4 regions of the Streptomyces sp. NPDC059567 genome follow, and region 4 is predicted to be linked to each of the others. Evidence: riboswitches for the same ligand, from Rfam matches in the RefSeq annotation. Region 4 holds a riboswitch; each other region holds the start of a gene.
The links. Region 4 has a riboswitch for cyclic di-AMP ahead of ACFVZW_RS03440 (transglycosylase SLT domain-containing protein). Riboswitches for the same ligand answer to the same signal wherever they lie in the genome.

Region 1: it holds a riboswitch for cyclic di-AMP, as region 4 does, so the genes downstream of both, ACFVZW_RS32135 (M23 family metallopeptidase) here and ACFVZW_RS03440 (transglycosylase SLT domain-containing protein) in region 4, are expected to answer to the same signal.
Region 2: it holds a riboswitch for cyclic di-AMP, as region 4 does, so the genes downstream of both, ACFVZW_RS26990 (M23 family metallopeptidase) here and ACFVZW_RS03440 (transglycosylase SLT domain-containing protein) in region 4, are expected to answer to the same signal.
Region 3: it holds a riboswitch for cyclic di-AMP, as region 4 does, so the genes downstream of both, ACFVZW_RS29190 (C40 family peptidase) here and ACFVZW_RS03440 (transglycosylase SLT domain-containing protein) in region 4, are expected to answer to the same signal.

Annotation. Positions count from the first base shown of each region.
Region 1 is NZ_JBHWBS010000109.1:6,414-10,812, forward strand. Features, by position in the region: gene ACFVZW_RS32130 (PP2C family protein-serine/threonine phosphatase) at 1-1,086, shown strand, start outside; cyclic di-AMP (ydaO/yuaA leader) riboswitch at 1,299-1,446, shown strand; gene ACFVZW_RS32135 (M23 family metallopeptidase) at 1,458-2,552, shown strand; gene ACFVZW_RS32140 (PrsW family intramembrane metalloprotease) at 2,809-4,116, opposite strand; gene trmB (tRNA (guanosine(46)-N7)-methyltransferase TrmB) at 4,175-4,399, opposite strand, start outside.
Region 2 is NZ_JBHWBS010000075.1:14,628-19,026, forward strand. Features, by position in the region: gene ACFVZW_RS26980 (M16 family metallopeptidase) at 1-255, shown strand, start outside; gene ACFVZW_RS26985 (M16 family metallopeptidase) at 282-1,649, shown strand; cyclic di-AMP (ydaO/yuaA leader) riboswitch at 1,853-2,019, shown strand; gene ACFVZW_RS26990 (M23 family metallopeptidase) at 2,032-2,814, shown strand; gene ACFVZW_RS26995 (GntR family transcriptional regulator) at 2,981-3,664, shown strand; gene ACFVZW_RS27000 (HPr family phosphocarrier protein) at 3,815-4,096, opposite strand; gene ACFVZW_RS27005 (GNAT family N-acetyltransferase) at 4,273-4,399, shown strand, end outside.
Region 3 is NZ_JBHWBS010000087.1:18,015-22,413, forward strand. Features, by position in the region: gene ACFVZW_RS29180 (ATP-dependent Clp protease proteolytic subunit) at 38-661, shown strand; gene ACFVZW_RS29185 (hypothetical protein) at 669-974, shown strand; cyclic di-AMP (ydaO/yuaA leader) riboswitch at 1,289-1,485, shown strand; gene ACFVZW_RS29190 (C40 family peptidase) at 1,489-1,965, shown strand; gene ACFVZW_RS29195 (ATP-binding protein) at 2,090-2,539, opposite strand; gene ACFVZW_RS29200 (8-amino-7-oxononanoate synthase) at 2,709-3,875, opposite strand; gene bioB (biotin synthase BioB) at 4,020-4,399, shown strand, end outside.
Region 4 is NZ_JBHWBS010000004.1:25,812-30,210, forward strand. Features, by position in the region: gene ACFVZW_RS03435 (phosphocholine-specific phospholipase C) at 1-1,339, shown strand, start outside; cyclic di-AMP (ydaO/yuaA leader) riboswitch at 1,614-1,797, shown strand; gene ACFVZW_RS03440 (transglycosylase SLT domain-containing protein) at 1,802-2,695, shown strand; gene ACFVZW_RS03445 (hypothetical protein) at 2,872-4,041, shown strand; gene ACFVZW_RS03450 (hypothetical protein) at 3,992-4,399, opposite strand, start outside.

The sequences.
Region 1 (4,399 bases), on a different contig from region 4:
CGAGCCCTGCCCCCGCTCGTCATCCTCGGCGGCGTCGTCTTCGACCTCTCCACCCCGCCCTCGTACACGGCGGCCCCGATGTTCTCGGCCGCGCCCCTCATCGCCGCCCCGTTCTTCTCGATGCTGACGACCCTGCTCACCGGCATCGCGGCGATCCTCGCCGGCGTCGCTCTGCACCTCTACAACCACACCGCCTCCGAAGTACCCTCCCTCACCGAGACGTTCACCGTCGCCACCGTCGCCGCCCTCGCCCTGCTCATCAACCGGGTCGTGCTGCGCAGCGGCGAGCGGCTCGCCTCGGCCCGGGTGATCGCGGCGACCGCCCAGAAGGCGGTCCTGCCGACACCGGCCGAGCGGATCGGCGGCCTTCAGGTGGCGGCTCGCTACGAGGCCGCACAAGCGGACGCGTTCATCGGAGGCGATCTGTTCGCCGTCCAGGACACGCCGTACGGGGTGCGGCTCGTGGTGGGTGACGTGCGGGGCAAGGGGCTGGACGCGGTCGAGGCGGTCGCCATCGTGATCGGCGCGTTCCGGGAGGCGGCCGAGCAGGAGGCGACCCTCGAGGGCGTCGCGCAGCGGCTGGAGCGGGCGCTGGCCCGGGAGGGCACGCGCCGTTCCAGCCTCGACGCCTTCGAGGGGTTCACCACCGCCGTCCTGGCCGAGATCCCGCGCGTGGACGGGCGCGTACGGGTGGTGAACCGCGGTCACCCCGAGCCGCTGCTGCTGCATGCGGACGGGGCCCTGGAGCTTCTGGCGCCGAGCGAGCCGGCGCTGCCGCTCGGGATGGGCGAGTTGGCCGCCTGGCCCGACCGGGCCGACGAGAGCGCGTATCCGCCGGGCGCGACGCTGCTCTTCTACACCGACGGTCTCTCCGAGGCGCGCGACTCCACGGGCGCCTTCTACGATCCGGCCGAGCGCCTCTCGGGACGGATCTTCCCGGGGCCGGAGGAACTGCTGGACGCGCTCGTCGACGACGTCCGCCGGTACACGGGCGGCGGCTCCACGGACGACATGGCGCTGCTCGCGGTGAGCCGTCCGGCGACAGGGCAGCCGGAGCGGCGGCGGACGATGCCGGTGGTGCCGTGACCATCCGTAGTGGAGAGGTACCGCTGCGATAACAATTGATACACCGTCAGCTCCACGTCTTTCACTCGGGGGTTTACTGAAGCGGGGTCAAATCGGGCTGTACTGGCTCAATCTCTTGAACGATCAGTCGGAACGGCTTGGAATCCCGCCCTCCTGTCTATTAACGTTCGATAACGCAGCGCGGTCGTCCCAGCCGTCGCAAGAGACGGCACCGTGCGCACGCGCCGAATCCTGAAAGGGAACCGGGGAACCACCACTTGGGGTGAATCGGGCACCGTCGCACCCGTGCGGCACCGCCCGTAGGAGACCTTCCTGCTCCGAACCCGTCAGCTAACCCGGTAGGCGAGAAGGAAGGAAAGGAGTACGCCTCCGTGGCGTCCAACACCCCTGCCCCCGAAGACACCTTCGACGGGTTCCAAGCGTTCGGTGCGCCGGGCGCCGCCGGTACGGACGACGCCACCGCGTGGGGGGAGTGGAACCCCACCGAGGACTCCCTTCGCCAGCAGGCCCGCTCCGGCGGCCGCCACCGGGTCGTGAAGCAGCGCTCGGCCTTCGCCCGCTCCTCCACCGTCCTCGGCGTCGGTGTCATCGCGGCCGTCGGCGCGGGTGGCATGGCCACCGCCAAGGACAAGCCCCCGGTCTCGATATCGCTCCCGGACCTGAACCTCCCGGACGCCTCCGAACTGCCGGGCGTCGGCGAGCTCATCTCCGACGAGGACGGCGCCGACGGTACGGGTTCCGGGACGAACAACCCGCAGCCGCTCACCGCCTCCCTCACCCTCCCGGCCGACAGCGCCGAGAAGACCGACGGCGGCTCCGCCTCCGAGTCCACCGCCGACGCCGGCGAGGCGCTGCGCGCCCGCATCCTCCAGCAGGCCGAGCAGCAGCAGGCCTCCGCCGACGCGGCCGAGAAGGCCGAGGCGGAGAAGCAGGCGGCGGAGAAGGCCGCGGCAGAGGCGGCGGCGAAGGCGTCCGCGGCCGAGAAGGCCGCCGCCGAGGCGAAGAAGAAGGCGGAGGCGGAGGCGGCCGCGAAGGCCGAGGCGGAGCGCCTGGCCAAGCTCGCCGCGAGCTACTCCCTGCCCACGTCCTCGTACACCCTCACCTCCACGTACGGCCAGTCCGGCTCCATGTGGTCCTCCGGCTACCACACCGGCCTCGACTTCGCGGCTCCCACCGGCACCCCGGTCAAGGCGGTCCACGGCGGCACCATCAAGTCGGCGGGCTGGTCCGGCTCGTACGGCTACCGGATCGTCCTGGAGCTGGAGGACGGCTCTGAGGTCTGGTACGCGCACCTGTCCTCGATGACCGTGAGCGTGGGCCAGTCGGTGGGCACGGGCGACACGATCGGCCGCGTCGGCGCGACCGGCAACGTGACCGGCCCGCACCTGCACCTGGAGGTCCACACCGCGGGCGGCGACGGCATCGACCCGGCGGCCTGGCTCCGGGGCAAGGGCCTGTCGGTCTGATCCGGCCGGGAACGCGAGGCCGCAGAGGCCGCTGAGCCTTCGACGCGCCCATCGCGCTCTTCGCGCGGGGGCGCGTCTCTCGTGCGCGGCACTTCGACTCCGGCAGTCCTGGCGGCACCCCCCCCGACGTCAGGGCTGCCGGAACACCCCTTCCCCCGCCGTGCCGTCGGCTTCCGGCTTCCGGCATCCGCGGGCCGTCGGCTTCCGGCCGCGCTCGACCTGCGCCCCACCGACCGACTCGGAGTCGGCCCCGCGTCTAGCTCCGGTACGGGTTGTAGCCGCCGTAGTCCAGGTACTGCGGCGGTGCCCAGACCTGGCCCGTCGCGCGTGCCGCATAGGTCAGGGCGGGGGAGGCGACCGCCTTGCGCTGCCAGAGGTGGTGGAGCAGCTCCTGCTCGCGGGCGATGAAGTCCGGGCCGCCCGCGCCGCGCAGGGCGCGGTGGCGCAGGAAGGCGAGGGTCGTCGCGAACACCTCGTACTCCCCGACCGCGACGGCGGCCGGCGGGCCGTACGTGCGGCGGGCGAAGTCGCGGGCGAGGGACCGGGCCCGCATGGAGGAGAGCGCGAGCGGCTCCGCGGGGGAGAGCCAGCCGGCCGCCGCGTACGCCGGGAGCTGCCCGGATATCGTCCGCAGCTCCCGCTGCCTGCTCCATATCGCCAGCCACGTCAGCAGACCGAACGCGGGCACCATGAAGATGCCGTACACGACGATGAAGCCCCACGGTCCGAGGACCGTCGCCGAGCCGTTCCACAGGGCGTGCACGCCCATCGAGAGGACGAGACCGGTCACCGGCAGCAGGACACGTCGCACGCGCTGACGCCGGGTGGCGAGGGCGGCGAAGCCGAAGCCGAGGCCGGTGAGCACGGTGAAGAGCGGATGCGCGAACGGCGACATCACGATCCGTACGAAGAAGGTGCCGGCGGTCATCGAGCCGATGCCGGACGTACCGATCTCCTGGTCCTCGCCGAACGCCCGGCCGAGATAGAGGATGTTCTCGGTGAAGGCGAAGCCGCTGGCGGTGAGGCCGGCTATCACGACGCCGTCGACGAGACCGGTGAAGTCGCGGCGGCGCAGCAGGAAGATCAGCAGTACGGCGGCGGCCTTGGCGCTCTCCTCGACCACCGGTGCCACGACCGTGGCGCCGAGGGTGTCGGCGGAGGCCGGGTCGGCCGTGGCGGTGGCTATCCAGCGGACCGCGAAGGAGTTGGCGATGATCGAGACGAGCGCGGCGGCGAAGGCGCCCCAGCAGAACGCGAAGATCAGGTTCCGCCACGGGCCGGGTTCGACGCGGTCGAGCCAGCGGAAGGCGGCGACCAGCAGGGGGACGGGCAGGACGGCCAGGCCGAGGCCGACGAGGAAGCCCTCGGTGCCGGTCTGGTCCCGCACGATCGCGAGGATCACCAGCGCGCAGAGCGTGAGAAGCGTGACCACGGCGATCGCCCGGACCACCTTGCTGCGCCAGAACGCTCGGCGGGGCCGGTAGCGCCACTGGGCGCGGTCCGGGACGGCCGGGAAGGCGGGCTCCTCGGTGTCCCGGGCAGGGACGGGCACGTGGTTCGACACGTGAGCGACCCTAACGACAGGGACTGACACCCCGCGAGGGAGTTCCGCCCTCGAAGTCCTACTTCCTGGCGAAGAGCAGGTCGTGCACGACGTGGCCCTTGTCGAGGCCCTGCCCCTCGAAGCGGGTGAGGGGACGGAAGGCCGGGCGGGGCGCGTAGCCGCCGTCGGCCTGGGTGTTCTCGAATTCAGGGTGAGCGGAGAGGACCTCGAGCATCTTCTCGGCGTACTCCTCCCAGTCGGTGGCGCAGTGCAGGACGGCGCCGGGCTTCATCCGCGTCGCCAG
Region 2 (4,399 bases), on a different contig from region 4:
CAGTTGGAGCGCGAGTGGCTGGACCGGCTCGGCACGGTCGCGGGCCGGGCCGACGAACTGTGCCGCTTCGCGGTCCTGTTCGGCGACCCGCAGCTCGCCCTCACCGCCGTGCACCGGGTGCTGGACGTCACCGCGGAGGAGGTGCAGGCGGTCGCCAAGGCCCGGCTGCGCCCGGACAACCGCGCGGTGCTCGTCTACGAGCCGATCGGTACCGAACAGAGCGACAGCGACGAGGAAGAGGGAGCGGACCAGTGACCGACGCTGCCGCGTCTTTGACGAGCATGACGTTCCACCCGCAGCCGGAGGCGGGCACCGCGAAGCCCTGGGCCTTCCCGGCCCCGGACCGCGGAGCGCTGGACAACGGCCTGACGGTGCTGCGCTGCCACCGCCCCGGCCAGCAGGTGGTGGCCGTCGAGATCTTCCTCGACGCCCCGCTGGACGCCGAGCCCGAGGGCCTGGACGGCGTGGCCACGATCATGGCCCGCGCCCTCTCCGAGGGCACGGACAAGCACTCCGCCGAGGAGTTCGCCGCCGAGCTGGAGCGCTGCGGCGCCACGCTCGACGCGCACGCCGACCACCCGGGCGTACGGGTCTCCCTGGAGGTCCCCGTCTCCCGGCTGCCCAAGGCGCTCGGCCTGCTCGCCGAGGCGCTGATCGCGCCCGCCTTCCTCGACACCGAGGTCGAGCGCCTGGTGCGCAACCGGCTCGACGAGATCCCGCACGAGACGGCCAACCCGGCCCGCCGGGCGGCCAAGCAGCTCTCCAAGGAGCTGTTCCCGGCCACCTCGCGCATGTCGCGGCCGCGCCAGGGGACCGAGGAGACCGTGGAGGCGATCGACGCCACGGCCGTCCGCGCCTTCTTCGAGGCGTACATGCGGCCCTCCACGGCCACGGCCGTCATCGTCGGCGACCTGACCGACGTGGACCTGGACAAGGTCCTCGCCGAGTCGCTGGGAGCCTGGACGGGGAACGCGGCCGAGCCGCGCCCCGTCCCTCCGATCACGGCCGACGACACCGGCCGGGTGGTCATCGTGGACCGGCCGGGAGCCGTCCAGACCCAGCTGCTCATCGGGCGCGTCGGCGCCGACCGGCACGACCGTGTCTGGCCGGCCCAGGTCCTCGGCACGTACTGCCTCGGTGGCACCCTCACCTCCCGTCTGGACCGCGTCCTGCGCGAGGAGAAGGGCTACACCTACGGCGTCCGTGCCTTCGGCCAGGTGCTGCGCTCCGACGGCCAGGGCCACGGCGCCTCGATGCTCGCCATCAGCGGCTCCGTCGACACGCCCAACACCGGCCCGGCACTTGACGACCTGTGGAAGGTGCTGAGCACGCTCGCCGCCGAGGGGCTGACGGACGCCGAGCGCGACGTGGCCGTGCAGAACCTGGTGGGTGTGGCGCCGCTGAAGTACGAGACGGCCGCCTCCGTCGCCGGGACGCTCGCCGACCAGGTCGAGCAGCACCTTCCGGACGACTTCCAGGCGCAGTTGTACGCGCGCCTGGCCGAGACCGGCACGGTGGAGGCGACCGCGGCGGTCGTGAACGCCTTCCCGGTGGACCGTCTCGTCACCGTGCTCGTCGGTGACGCGGCGCAGATCGAGGAGCCGGTGCGCGCTCTCGGCATCGGCGAAGTGACCGTCGTCACCGGCTGATTGAGTCGTCCGCGCGCCGCTTCGAGGACCCCGCCATCACAGTATGGCGGGGTCCTCCCCTTTGTCCGGATTAAGGGAGAGGGTGGCTGTATGACCTGTGGCATGTCTTACAAACGGGCGTGTCTGTTTGCTGATTGAAAGACAGTCCGCTTAGCGTCGGTCCGGCTGTTCGCCAGTTGCACCCGCCGCGAGCCCGTGGCATCGGACAGTCATCGCCGAGTCCCCGTCAGGCGCGAGCCTGGGGAGCCGGGGACCCATACGAAGTCCCTGGGGTGAATCGGACGCCTTCGCATCCGTGCGGAGGGGCCCGTAGGAGACCTTCCTGCTCCGAACCCGTCAGCTAACCCGGTAGGCGAGAAGGAAGGAAAGGATCAGCCACTACATGGCGTTCACCCGTGCCACCGGGAAGCATCGTGGTCCGAGCCGTCTGGCGCGCCGCAGGGCGGGCATCGCCGGCGTCGCGACCATCGCCACCACCGGCGTCATCGGAACCCTCGCCTCCCCGGCGCTCGCCGCCGACGCGGACGCCCCCTCCTTCGAGGACACCGGCCTGACCCAGATCGTCGCCGCGGACTCCCTCGCCGACACGATCGACGCCCAGGCCGCCGCCCAGGAGCGCGAGGCCGCCGAGGCCATCGAGCGGGCCAAGGCCGAGGCCCGGGCGAAGGCGGAGGCGAAGCGCAAGGCCGAGGCCCGCGCCAAGGAGGTCCGCGAGGCCAAGGAGCGCGCCGCCCGCGAGGCCGAGCGCAAGCGCCTGAACTCCTTCCAGCTCCCCGTCGCCGGTTCGTACGTGACCACCAGCTACCAGGCCGGTGGCGCGCTCTGGTCCTCCGGCAGCCACTCCGGCGTCGACTTCCACGCCGCCTCCGGCAGCCGGGTCGTCTCCGTCGGCTCCGGCACCGTCGTCGAGGCCGGCTGGGGCGGCGCGTACGGCAACAACATCGTCATCCGGATGAACGACGGCACGTACACCCAGTACGGTCACCTGTCGTCCATCAGTGTCTCGGTCGGCCAGTCCGTCACCCCGGGCCAGCGGATAGGCCTCTCGGGCTCGACCGGCAACTCGACCGGCCCGCACCTCCACTTCGAGGCGCGCACCACCGCCGAGTACGGCTCCGACATCAACCCGGTCGCGTACCTGCGCGCCCGCGGCGTGAACGTCTGACCGCTGCCCGCGAAGCAGGCGTCAGAAAAGCCCCGGCTCGTCCTGAGCCGGGGCTTTTCGCTGGCCAAAAGATATGCATGTTCCCGGATCTCCTTCGGAAATTCCGCCCCGCTGCAATAGAGTCGCCGACGAACCGGTTTCGCGCGGATCAAGGCGGAGGTCGAAGATGCGCATTCCCGCGCAGTCGGTATGCACGGCGATTCGGGACGACATCGTGTCCGGGGTCCTCCCGTGCGGCAGTCGGCTGACCGAGGAGCAGTTGGCCCGCCGTTACGGGGTCTCCCGCGTCCCCGTCCGTGAGGCGCTGCGCACCCTGGAGTCCGAGGGCTTCGTGATCAGCCGCCGCCATGCGGGCGCCCATGTCGCCGAACCCACCGAGCAGGAGGCGGCGGACCTGCTGGACGTACGGGCACTGCTCGAGCCGCTGGGCGCCGCCCGCGCCGCCCAGCGCCGCACCGACGCCCATCTCAAGGTGCTGCGTGGCCTGGTCAGGCTGGGGCAGGAACGGGCCAGGCGCGGCCAGGGCGAGGATCTGCGCTCGCTCGGCGGCTGGTTCCACGAGACGCTGGCACAGGCATCCGGCAGCCCGGCGCTCACGGCGCTGCTCACCCAGCTGCGGCACAAGATCGCCTGGATGTACGCGGTCGAGCCCGCCGCCCAGCCCGTCGAGGCATGGGCCGAGCACGGGGCGATCGTCGACGCGGTGGCGCGCGGCGACGCCGAACGGGCCCGCGCGCTGACCGCGCTGCACGCCGAGCGCTCGCTGGCGCAGCACCGGCTCAAGCACCGGGAACGCGGACGTGTGAGGGCTTCGCAACACGTCGTAAACACCGCGAGTGCCCGGAATTAACACACGGGCCGTATACAAAGAATAGGAATTCTCGGGGCTCTGTTTGTGTTGCCCCGGATTCCGGAAAGTCGGCGGTCGGGTTCGGCGAGGAAATGCAAATGGAGCCGCACTCGCCGTCATTTCGGCGTGTGCGGCTCCATCGGAATTCGGTCAGACGGTCTCGGGGAGCTCCTCGAGTCCCTCGGCAACCAGCTTCGCCAGACGGTCCAGAGCGGCCTCGGCGCCATCGGCGTCCGAAGCGAGCACGATCTCCTCGCCGCCCTGCGCGCCCAGACCGAGCACCGCGAGCATCGACGCGGCGTTCACCGGGTTGCCGTCGGCCTTGGCGATCGTCACGGGGACGCCGGAGGCCGTGGCGGCACGGACGAAGATGGAGGCGGGGCGGGCGTGCAGGCCCTCGGCCCAGCCGACGTTGACGCGGCGCTCAGCCATGGTGTTGCCCTTCAAGTCTCAAGCGGGTTGTCTAGACCAGTCTCTCACGGGTGGCGGGGTGCTCGTAGCCGACCTTCGGCCCCTGTCCCAGGGCCGATCGGTCCTCCCTACCTTGCATGGCACGCAGACGCCGCGCGACCGGTGCCACGGACGTACCCCGGCCGTACGCTGGCCCCATGCAGAGCGCGTCGGAACAGCCGGAACAACCGGAACACGCCTACCCCGACCACTGGGAAGCGGATGTGGTCCTCCGTGACGGCGGCACCGCGCGCATCAGGCCCATTACCGTCGACGACGCCGACC
Region 3 (4,399 bases), on a different contig from region 4:
CGTCCTGTACATTTTGAACGGAGCAAGGAGGCCGCCCATGGATGCCCGCTACGTCCTTCCCGAGTTCACCGAGCGCACCAGCTTCGGCAGTCGGACCCTCGACCCCTACTCCAAGCTGCTGGAGGAGCGGATCGTCTTCCTCGGGACACCGATCGACGAGATCTCGGCCAACGACGTCATCGCCCAGCTCCTGCACCTGGAGTACGCCGACCCCGACCGGGACATCTCGCTCTACATCAACTCCCCCGGCGGTTCGCTCAGCGCGATGTCCGCGATCTACGACACGATGCAGGTCGTCACCTGCGACGTGGAGACCACCTGCCTCGGCCAGGCCGCGTCCACCGCCGCCGTACTGCTCGCGGCCGGCGCGCCCGGAAAGCGGCTCGCGCTGCCCGGCGCCCGGGTCGTGCTCCAGCAGCCCACGATGGACGAGCCGTTGCAGGGGCAGCCCAGCGATCTCGACATCCAAGCCCGGGAATTGCTCCGGCTGCGCGCGATGGTCGCCGGGATGCTGGCCACCCACACCGGACGGAGCCGCGAGCGGATCGACGCCGACATCGACCGCACCACGATCCTCGACGCGCCGGCCGCCACCGCGTACGGCCTGGTGGATCACGTGATCCAGAACCGAGGGGCGTCCGGCGGCGCCGGGGCGAGGTGAGCCGGGGATGGTTCCCGAGCTGCCGCCGCTGCCCGCGCTGACGCGTGCCGAGGGCGAGTTCGTCGACGCCTATCTCGAAGTCGTCGATCTCCTGGGGCGAATCAATCCATCCAGGTCATTGCATACTTATGGGGCGCTACGGGCGGCTCAGGCCCTGGTGGGACGGGCGACCGCCCTGCGCGACGCCCTGACGGTGATGCATGTGCGCGGTGAGACCGAGGTACATGCGGACACATTGGCCCGCGCGCTGCGGGTGTTGGACGGAGAGCGGCGCGCGGAGCGCGTCACCGTGCCCGGGACACGCGCGAGTTGACATACCCGCGTGTCGTGTCGAGGTCCACTCGGCCCATCACAACCATGGAAATCCTCCCTCGTTCGGCGTAGTCGACGAATCGACATATGTGCGGGGTGAGTTGCGCAACAGGTGTACGCATCTGGCGGAATCCGGCGTTTCTCCCCTGGTACGGGGCTCGTCGGCCAAACCTCAGACGATCACGAAACATGTCTGTCCACCCGAATGGATCAGTCGTGAGGAGCCTCACATAACGTCGTTTCAACTCGGATTTCGCCCTGGATGTGGGTCAAGATCCCTCACGACGACAAGCCCCCGCCACCACGGCGGGGCGGTCCGGGCGGACGCCGAGTCCTGCCGCTGTCCCGGATGTCTGGTCGACAGGAGTGGATCGGCAGGAGTGGAGGACCCGAGCAGTACGGGACGACCGAGCAGTGGGCCGTTCCTCGGGGTGAAGCCGCAGCCGCGGCCGGGCAACTTCGCCAGTCCGAACCCGACAGGTCATCCTTCACAGGCGGCTGACGAAGGGTTGCGCATGACTGCGCAGATTCATGTCCCGTCCCTGCTGTCCCGGGCCGGAGCCGTCTCGGCTCTCACCCTCGCCGCCGTCGGCGGCACGATGCTGGCGCCGGGCGCCGCCTCGGAGGCCCAGGCCGCGACCGCGCATGCCGGCAAGGCGCTGAGCGTCGCGGCGGCCAAGAAGGGATCGCCCTACAGGTACGGAGCGTCAGGACCGACCCGGTTCGACTGCTCGGGGCTCACGCTCTATTCGTTCAAGAAGGCGGGCAAGTCGCTGCCCCGTACCGCGCAGCAGCAGTACAACAAGACCCGGCACATCTCCGCCTCCAGTAGGCAGAAGGGTGACCTGGTCTTCTTCCACGCGGGTGGACGGGTGTACCACGTGGGCATCTACGCCGGGAACAACAAGATCTGGCACTCGCCCAAGACGGGCTCCTGGGTGAAGCTCGACAGGATCTGGTCGTCCAAGGTGTATTACGGCCGGGTCCGATGATCGGGTGACCGGCTGACCTCGTGACCGGGGCCGTCACGGGGGTGCGGTGGCGCCGCCGCACCCTCACGCACCGGCCTCGGGTCCTTGCGAGGGGAGCCGACGGCAGGATCGGGCCGGACACGCCCTAGCTCAAGGAGGCGGGGAGCCTGTTCGGCGCGGCCGTCCAGGGGAGGTTGATCCAGACCGTCTTGCCGCCCTCGCTGGTCGGGGTGACCGAGAGCCGGCCGCCCGCCTCCGCGGTCAGGAAACGGATGATCACCATCCCTCGGCCGTTGTCCTGCTGCACCGCCGCCGGCAGCCGCTTGGGCCAGCGGGGGTGGCTGTCGGTGACGCCGATGTGGAGCTGTTCCTCACGCTCCAGACGGACGTCGACGGTGAAGGTGGGCGACTGCCCGAAGGTGTGCTGGACGGCGTTGGTGGCCAGTTCCGAGACGATCAGCCGGACCGTGTCGGCGGTGTCGCCGGCCTCGGCGAGCCCCCAGCCGGTCAGGATGTCGGCGACGTATCTGCGGGCGGCGGACACCGAGGCGGGATCGCTCGGCAGAGTGACGGTTGCTTCCTGGTGGTCTGCCATGGCGACGCTGTCCCTTTCCCACCGGGCCCGGCCCGGATTGCGCTACGCGTCAGAGTGCCACCGATCGTGCCGCCCCGTATGGCGATCCACCAAGATATGTGCATATTTGTCGCTCGAAGCGGTGAACTCTGCTACGGGAGACCGTATTTGGGCGGCCGGGCTGGTGCGGTCAGCGAGCCGGCGGTGCGGTGCGCACGATCGTTTCCACCGCCCGGTCGATCTGCGCGTCCGTCAGATCCGCGCGGGCCGTCAGGCGCAGTCGCGAGATGCCGTCCGGGACCGACGGGGGCCGGAAGCAGCCCACGGCGAGGCCCAGTTCGCGGCAGTCGGCCGCCCACCGCAGCGCGGCCTCGGGCGAGGGGGCGCGCACCGACACGACGGCCGCGTCCGGGCGTACGGCGGTCAGTCCGGCCTCGGTGAGCATCCGGTGCAGCGTGGTGGCGACGGTACGCGCGCGCTCGGCGAGGCCGGGCTCGCCGTGGATCAGCCGCAGGCTCGCGAGGGCGGCGCCCGCGGCGGCCGGGGCGAGACCGGTGTCGAAGATGAACGTCCGGGCCGCGTTGACCAGGTGCTCGACGACCCGGGCGGGGCCGAGTACGGCACCCCCCTGGCTGCCGAGCGACTTGGAGAGGGTGAGGGTGGCGACGACGTCCTCGTCGCCGGCGAGACCCGCGGCGGCCAGGGCTCCCCGGCCGCCGTCGCCGAGCACGCCCAGGCCGTGGGCGTCGTCCACGACGAGCGCGGCGCCGTGGGTGCGGCAGGCGTCGGCGATCTCGGTCAGTGGGGCCTTGTCGCCGTCCACGGAGAAGACGGAGTCGGTGACGGCGAGGGCCCGGCGGCCCTCATGTGCCCGGAGGGTCTTGCGTACCGCTTCGGGGTCCGCGTGCGGGACCACGGCCGTCTCGGCGCGCGAGAGCCGGCAGCCGTCGACGATCGAGGCGTGGTTGCCCGCGTCCGAGACGATCAGCGAGTCGCGGCTGCTCAGCGCGGTGAGCGCGGCGAGGTTGGCGGTGTAGCCGGAGGAGAAGACGAGGGCCGCCTCGAAGCCGCAGAACTCGGCGAGTTCGCGCTCCAGGCGGGTGTGCAGCCGGGTGGTGCCGGTGACGAGGCGGGAGCCGGTGGCGCCCGCGCCCCAGCGCCGTGCCGCCTCGGCCGCCGCCTCCGTGATCTCCGGCCGGCGGGTCAGTCCGAGGTAGTCGTTGCTCGCGAGGTCGAGCAGGTCCGATTCGGCTGCGCGGGGCCTGAGCGTGCGGACGAGCCCCGTCCGCTCGCGGCGGCGTGCCTCGGCGTCGGTCCAGTCGAAGGCGGTCCCGCGCGTGTCCTCGTCCCGGTGCATGGGGCAGATCCTTTTGTAGGCAGCGCACAGACCCTAACCGCCCGGGGCCGAGGTCAGGGTGTGGCCATGCACACACCTCAAACGGCCTCGTTTGTTCGGATCCTCCTTGGCCGCGAGGTGTGCCGTAGGCGAGGATCACCCTTTATGGACCTGCTGAACACGCTGGTGGAGAAGGGGCTGCGGCGCGAGCTGCCGAGCCGTGAAGAAGCGCTCGCCGTGCTGGCGACCTCCGACGACGAACTGCTCGATGTGGTGGCCGCGGCCGGCAAGGTACGCCGCCAGTGGTTCGGGCGTCGGGTGAAGCTGAACTACTTGGTCAATCTGAAGTCCGGGCTGTGCCCGGAGGACTGCTCGTACTGTTCCCAGCGGCTCGGCTCGACGGCCGGGATCCTCAAGTACACCTGGCTGAAGCCGGACGAGGCGTCCCAGGCGGCCGCCGCCGGTGTCGCGGGCGGTGCGAAGCGGGTCTGTCTGGTGGCGAGCGGCCGTGGGCCGACGGACCGGGACGTGGAGCGGGTCGGCAA
Region 4 (4,399 bases):
CGGCGACAACGGCCTCGCGTACTTCAAGAAGTTCACCGACGCGCGACCGGGCGACCCGCTGTACGACCGCGGTATGGGGTCGGTCCCCAAGGTCACCGGCTCGACCCCGGACGACATCGCCGCCGCGATCCGCGCCGACGTCGTCGCCGGCACGCTGCCCCAGGTCTCCTGGGTCGTGGCGAACGAGGCCTTCTCCGAGCACCCGTACGCCCCGCCCGGCGACGGCGCGCACTTCGTGGACCTCGTCTACCGCGCGCTCGCCGCGAACCCCGAGGTGTTCGACGGGACGGCCCTCTTCCTCAACTACGACGAGAACGACGGCTTCTTCGACCATGTGCCGCCGCCGGTCGCCCCGCCCGGCACCCCGGGCGAGTACCTCGACGGTGTCCCGATCGGCCTCGGTTTCAGGGTCCCGATGCTCGTCATGTCCCCGTGGACGCGCGGCGGGTGGGTCAGCTCCGAGGTCTTCGACCACACCTCCGTCCTGCGGTTCATGGAGACCTGGACGGCCGCCCTCGGCACCCCCGCCGCCTGCCCGAACATCAGCGCCTGGCGGCGCAAGGTCACGGGTGACCTGACCGGGGTCTTCGACTTCGCGCACCCCGTCTTCGGCGTCCCCTCGGGGCTCCCGTCCACCGCCAGGGTGATCGGGCAGTCGACCTGCGGCCCGCTGCCCAACCCGGTCCCGCAGGACAACGCCCTGCCCGCGCAGGAGACCGGCACACGGCCGGCGCGCGCCCTGCCGTACCAGGTGAACGGAAACCTCGACCGGTTCGAGTTCGGCGCGGCCGGCAAGATCCTGGCCTGGTTCTCCATGACGAACCAGGGCGCGCAGGCGACGCGCGCCGCGCACTTCACGATCCACCCGCACCAGCACCGGGACACGGCGGCCTGGCAGTACACCGTGGACCCGGGCGCGACGTCCACGGACTACTTCAACATCGGGCTCGGCTCGGGGTCGGGCAAGTACGACATCTCGATGATGGGCCCCAACCGCTTCCTGCGCCGCTTCATCGGCGACGCCTCGAAGCCGGGCAAGGCCGTCGAGGTCGCGGCGCGCTTCGCGACCGAGCCGGGCACGGGGAAGACGGCGATCTACTTCAAGATGACCAACAGCTCCGCCGGACCGGTGACCTTCACGATCCGCTCGAATGCCTACCGGTCCGACGGGCCGTGGACGTACACGGTGGCGGCGAACTCCTCGCGCGAGGACTACTTCAACGCCGTGGCATACCACAACGGCTGGTACGACTTCACGATCCTCGCCGACATCGACGGCACCTGGTCGCGCCGCTACACGGGCCACATCGAGACCGGCGCCGCGAGCATCACCGGCTGACACGACCACACTTCCCACCAAAAGGGACACAAGGGGTTTTATTCGCCCTTGTGTCCCTTTTCTCAGCTCAACTGAATTTACCGTAATGACCGATTTGATGCCCCTGGTGACATGAATCACCAAAGGGTCTTCAATGATCTTCTCGCGCCTTCCGTCCCCTTGCCCTTCAAGGAAGTTCAGCGCGGTGGACGCGGCGAAGAACCCCTTCGCGAATTACCTACGTACGAGACGTCTTGTTTCTGTCGACATTTCTCGCCTACGGTCACCTCGACTCGGACGGATCGCCTAATCCTGCCACCGTCCGAAAAGACCGATCATTCACCCGAAGGCAGGAGCGGGGGACCCACTATTCGCCGGTCCGGATTCTCCGGAGCGGCTCGGGGTGAAGTCGCACGTGTGCGGCCGGGCATCTCCAGCCCGAACCCGACAGCTCACCCCGCAGGCGCCGGAGAGGAATGCATCATGCCCGCACACGGTAAGCACCGGCGCCCCAAGCGACGTCCCCTGACCCGCGGTATCGCCCTCGCGAGCACGGGTGGCGCCGCACTGGCCCTGCCCCTGGTCGCCACGGCCACCGCCCACGCGACGCCCCAGGCCGCCCCCGCGGCCGCTCCCGTCGAGAAGACGGTCTTCAGCGCCCCCGCGAAGATCGCGGAATCAATTCCGGCCGCTCAGAATTCCGCCGCCAAGACCTATAAGGTCGTCCGCGGCGACTCCCTTTCCGTGATCGCGCACGAGCAGGACGTCCAGGGCGGCTGGAAGGCCCTGTACCGCGCGAATCGCAGCGCCGTGGGTGACAACCCGTCACTTATCCACCCCGGGCTCGAACTGACGCTCAGCGGGAATTCCGCCACCGCTCCGAAGCAGCCCAAGCAGTCGAAGTCCTCGGCTCGTTCGGACGCCGACCGGGCCGACCGCTCGCAGCAGCGGAGCGCCGCTCCCGCCAAGGCCGCTCCCGCGAAGCCCGCCGCCGCGGCTTCCGCGAAGGCCGCCGCCGCGGCGCCCAAGACCCAGGCCGCCCCGGCGAAGAGCTACGCCGACAACCTCGACGGCTGGATCCGCGAGTCGCTGGACGTCATGGCGCGCTACGGCATCCCGGGCTCGTACGAGGGCATACACCGCAACATCATGCGCGAGTCCTCGGGCAACCCGCAGGCCATCAACCTCTGGGACTCGAACGCCGTCAAGGGCACCCCGTCCAAGGGTCTCCTCCAGGTCATCGAGCCGACGTTCCTCGCCTACCACGTACCGGGCACGTCGATGGACCTCTTCGACCCCGTCGCCAACATCACCGCGGCCTGCAACTACGCCGCGGACCGCTACGGCTCCATCGACAACGTCAACGGGGCGTACTGACCCCGCTCCGCGTCGACTCCACGCCCCGGCCCCAATTCCTCACGGGCCGGGGCTTCGGCGTTCCCACCAAGCGGCATGGGGCATTCCGTACCCATGCCGCGTTCTTGGCGTGCAGCATGGGCGACTGATGATCCGCGGCCGGGGATCGCGGATCCCGTCCCTGGGGGGAACGACGCATGAAGAGAACGCTTGCCGTGTGCGCGGCCGCCGCCGCGCTGGCCGGGCTGCTCACGGCCGCCGGTCCGGCCGTGGCACAGACGCCGGGCACCGCATCCGACAGCGCGTCCGGCGCCGCGCTGTGCGCGCCCGGCCCGACCGTACTGCCCTCGCTCCCGCCGGACGCCCGTGGCGGGATCTCCACCGAGGGCGTGCACGATCTCGGCCCGCGCGGCCTGGCCGTGGGCGCGAGCGGCGGCCTGCCGGTGTACTGGAGGGGTGAGCGGCTCCACCGGGTGCCGCTGCCCGAGGGTTACGACGAGGGCGCGGTCCGGGCCGTCAACCGGCACGGGCTCATGGCCGGCTGGGTGGGCCGCCGCTCCGACGGTTCGACCGCCCTGTTCAGCTACCGCCCCGGCGCCGCGTCGGTGCGGCTGTTCTCCGTGGGCGTGGCGCGGGCCGCGTCCGATGTGGACGTCGACGACGCCGGGCGGATCGCTGCCGTCGACACGGACGGCACGGCGAAGGTGTGGCGGGACGGGAAGGTCACGCGGATCCTGGCGCTGCCGCCGGACGCGGGGCCGGGCACGGTCGTGACGCGGGTCACCGGTGTCAACGCGCGCGGCGATGTGATCGGCGCGGCCGAGCAGTCGTACGACGGCCCCGACGGGTTCACCTGGAGCTCCTTCCCGGTCCTGTGGCCCGCGGACGGCGGGCCGGCACGCGCGCTGCCGGTCGCGCGCGCGGAGTATCTGGTCCACAACCTGGCCGAGGGCATCGACGACGCGGGGCGGGTCGTCGGGTCCGTGTCGGTCAGCGACCGGTTCGACCCGGAGGGCGAGCCGTGGACCTGGACGCCCCCGTACCAGGATCACGGCTCGTCCCCGGGCGTCCTGGCCGGGCGGGAGGAGGGCGAGTTCGGGGCGATCAGTCCGACGACCGGCGTCGCGGTCGGCACGGCGATGACCCACGGGGAGGATGCCCCGGTCCTGCCCTACCAGGCCCAGTTGTGGCCGGGCCACGGCCCGGTCCTCGCGCTGCCGTCGCTCGCCGCGGACCGCGACGCGACGGCCCGAGCAGTGTCCGACGACGACCGGGTGGGCGGAGTCGCCGTGGACGCGTCGTGGGTCGCGCATCCGGTCATCTGGCACTGCGCGAGCCGTCAGGCGTACGTACCCCAGGGCTCGTAGCGGGGCCGGCGGCATGATGGGCGCGGACGGCTCGTGACGGGTCCGCGCCCTGACCGGTCAGGCGTCGAGCCGGGGCCGGGCGGAGTCCGGCACGGAGGTCGTGGCGCCCGTGGGGTGGGGGGGGCGCCCAGGCACCCCCCCGCGCGCGGCGGGCCCCGGCCCCGCCCCCCACCCCCCCCGCACGCCGCGCGCGGCGCCGGGCCGGGGCGGAGCCCGGCCGGGTGCTCGTGGCCCCGTTGTGCACGGCGCGCCCCCCCCCCCCCCGGCGCCCCCCCGCGGCCGCGGCCCCGGCCACCAGGCCCCAGGTCACGGCGGCCGGGACGCCGCCGCCGAGGACGGCGGACGCGTGCAGGAGCCC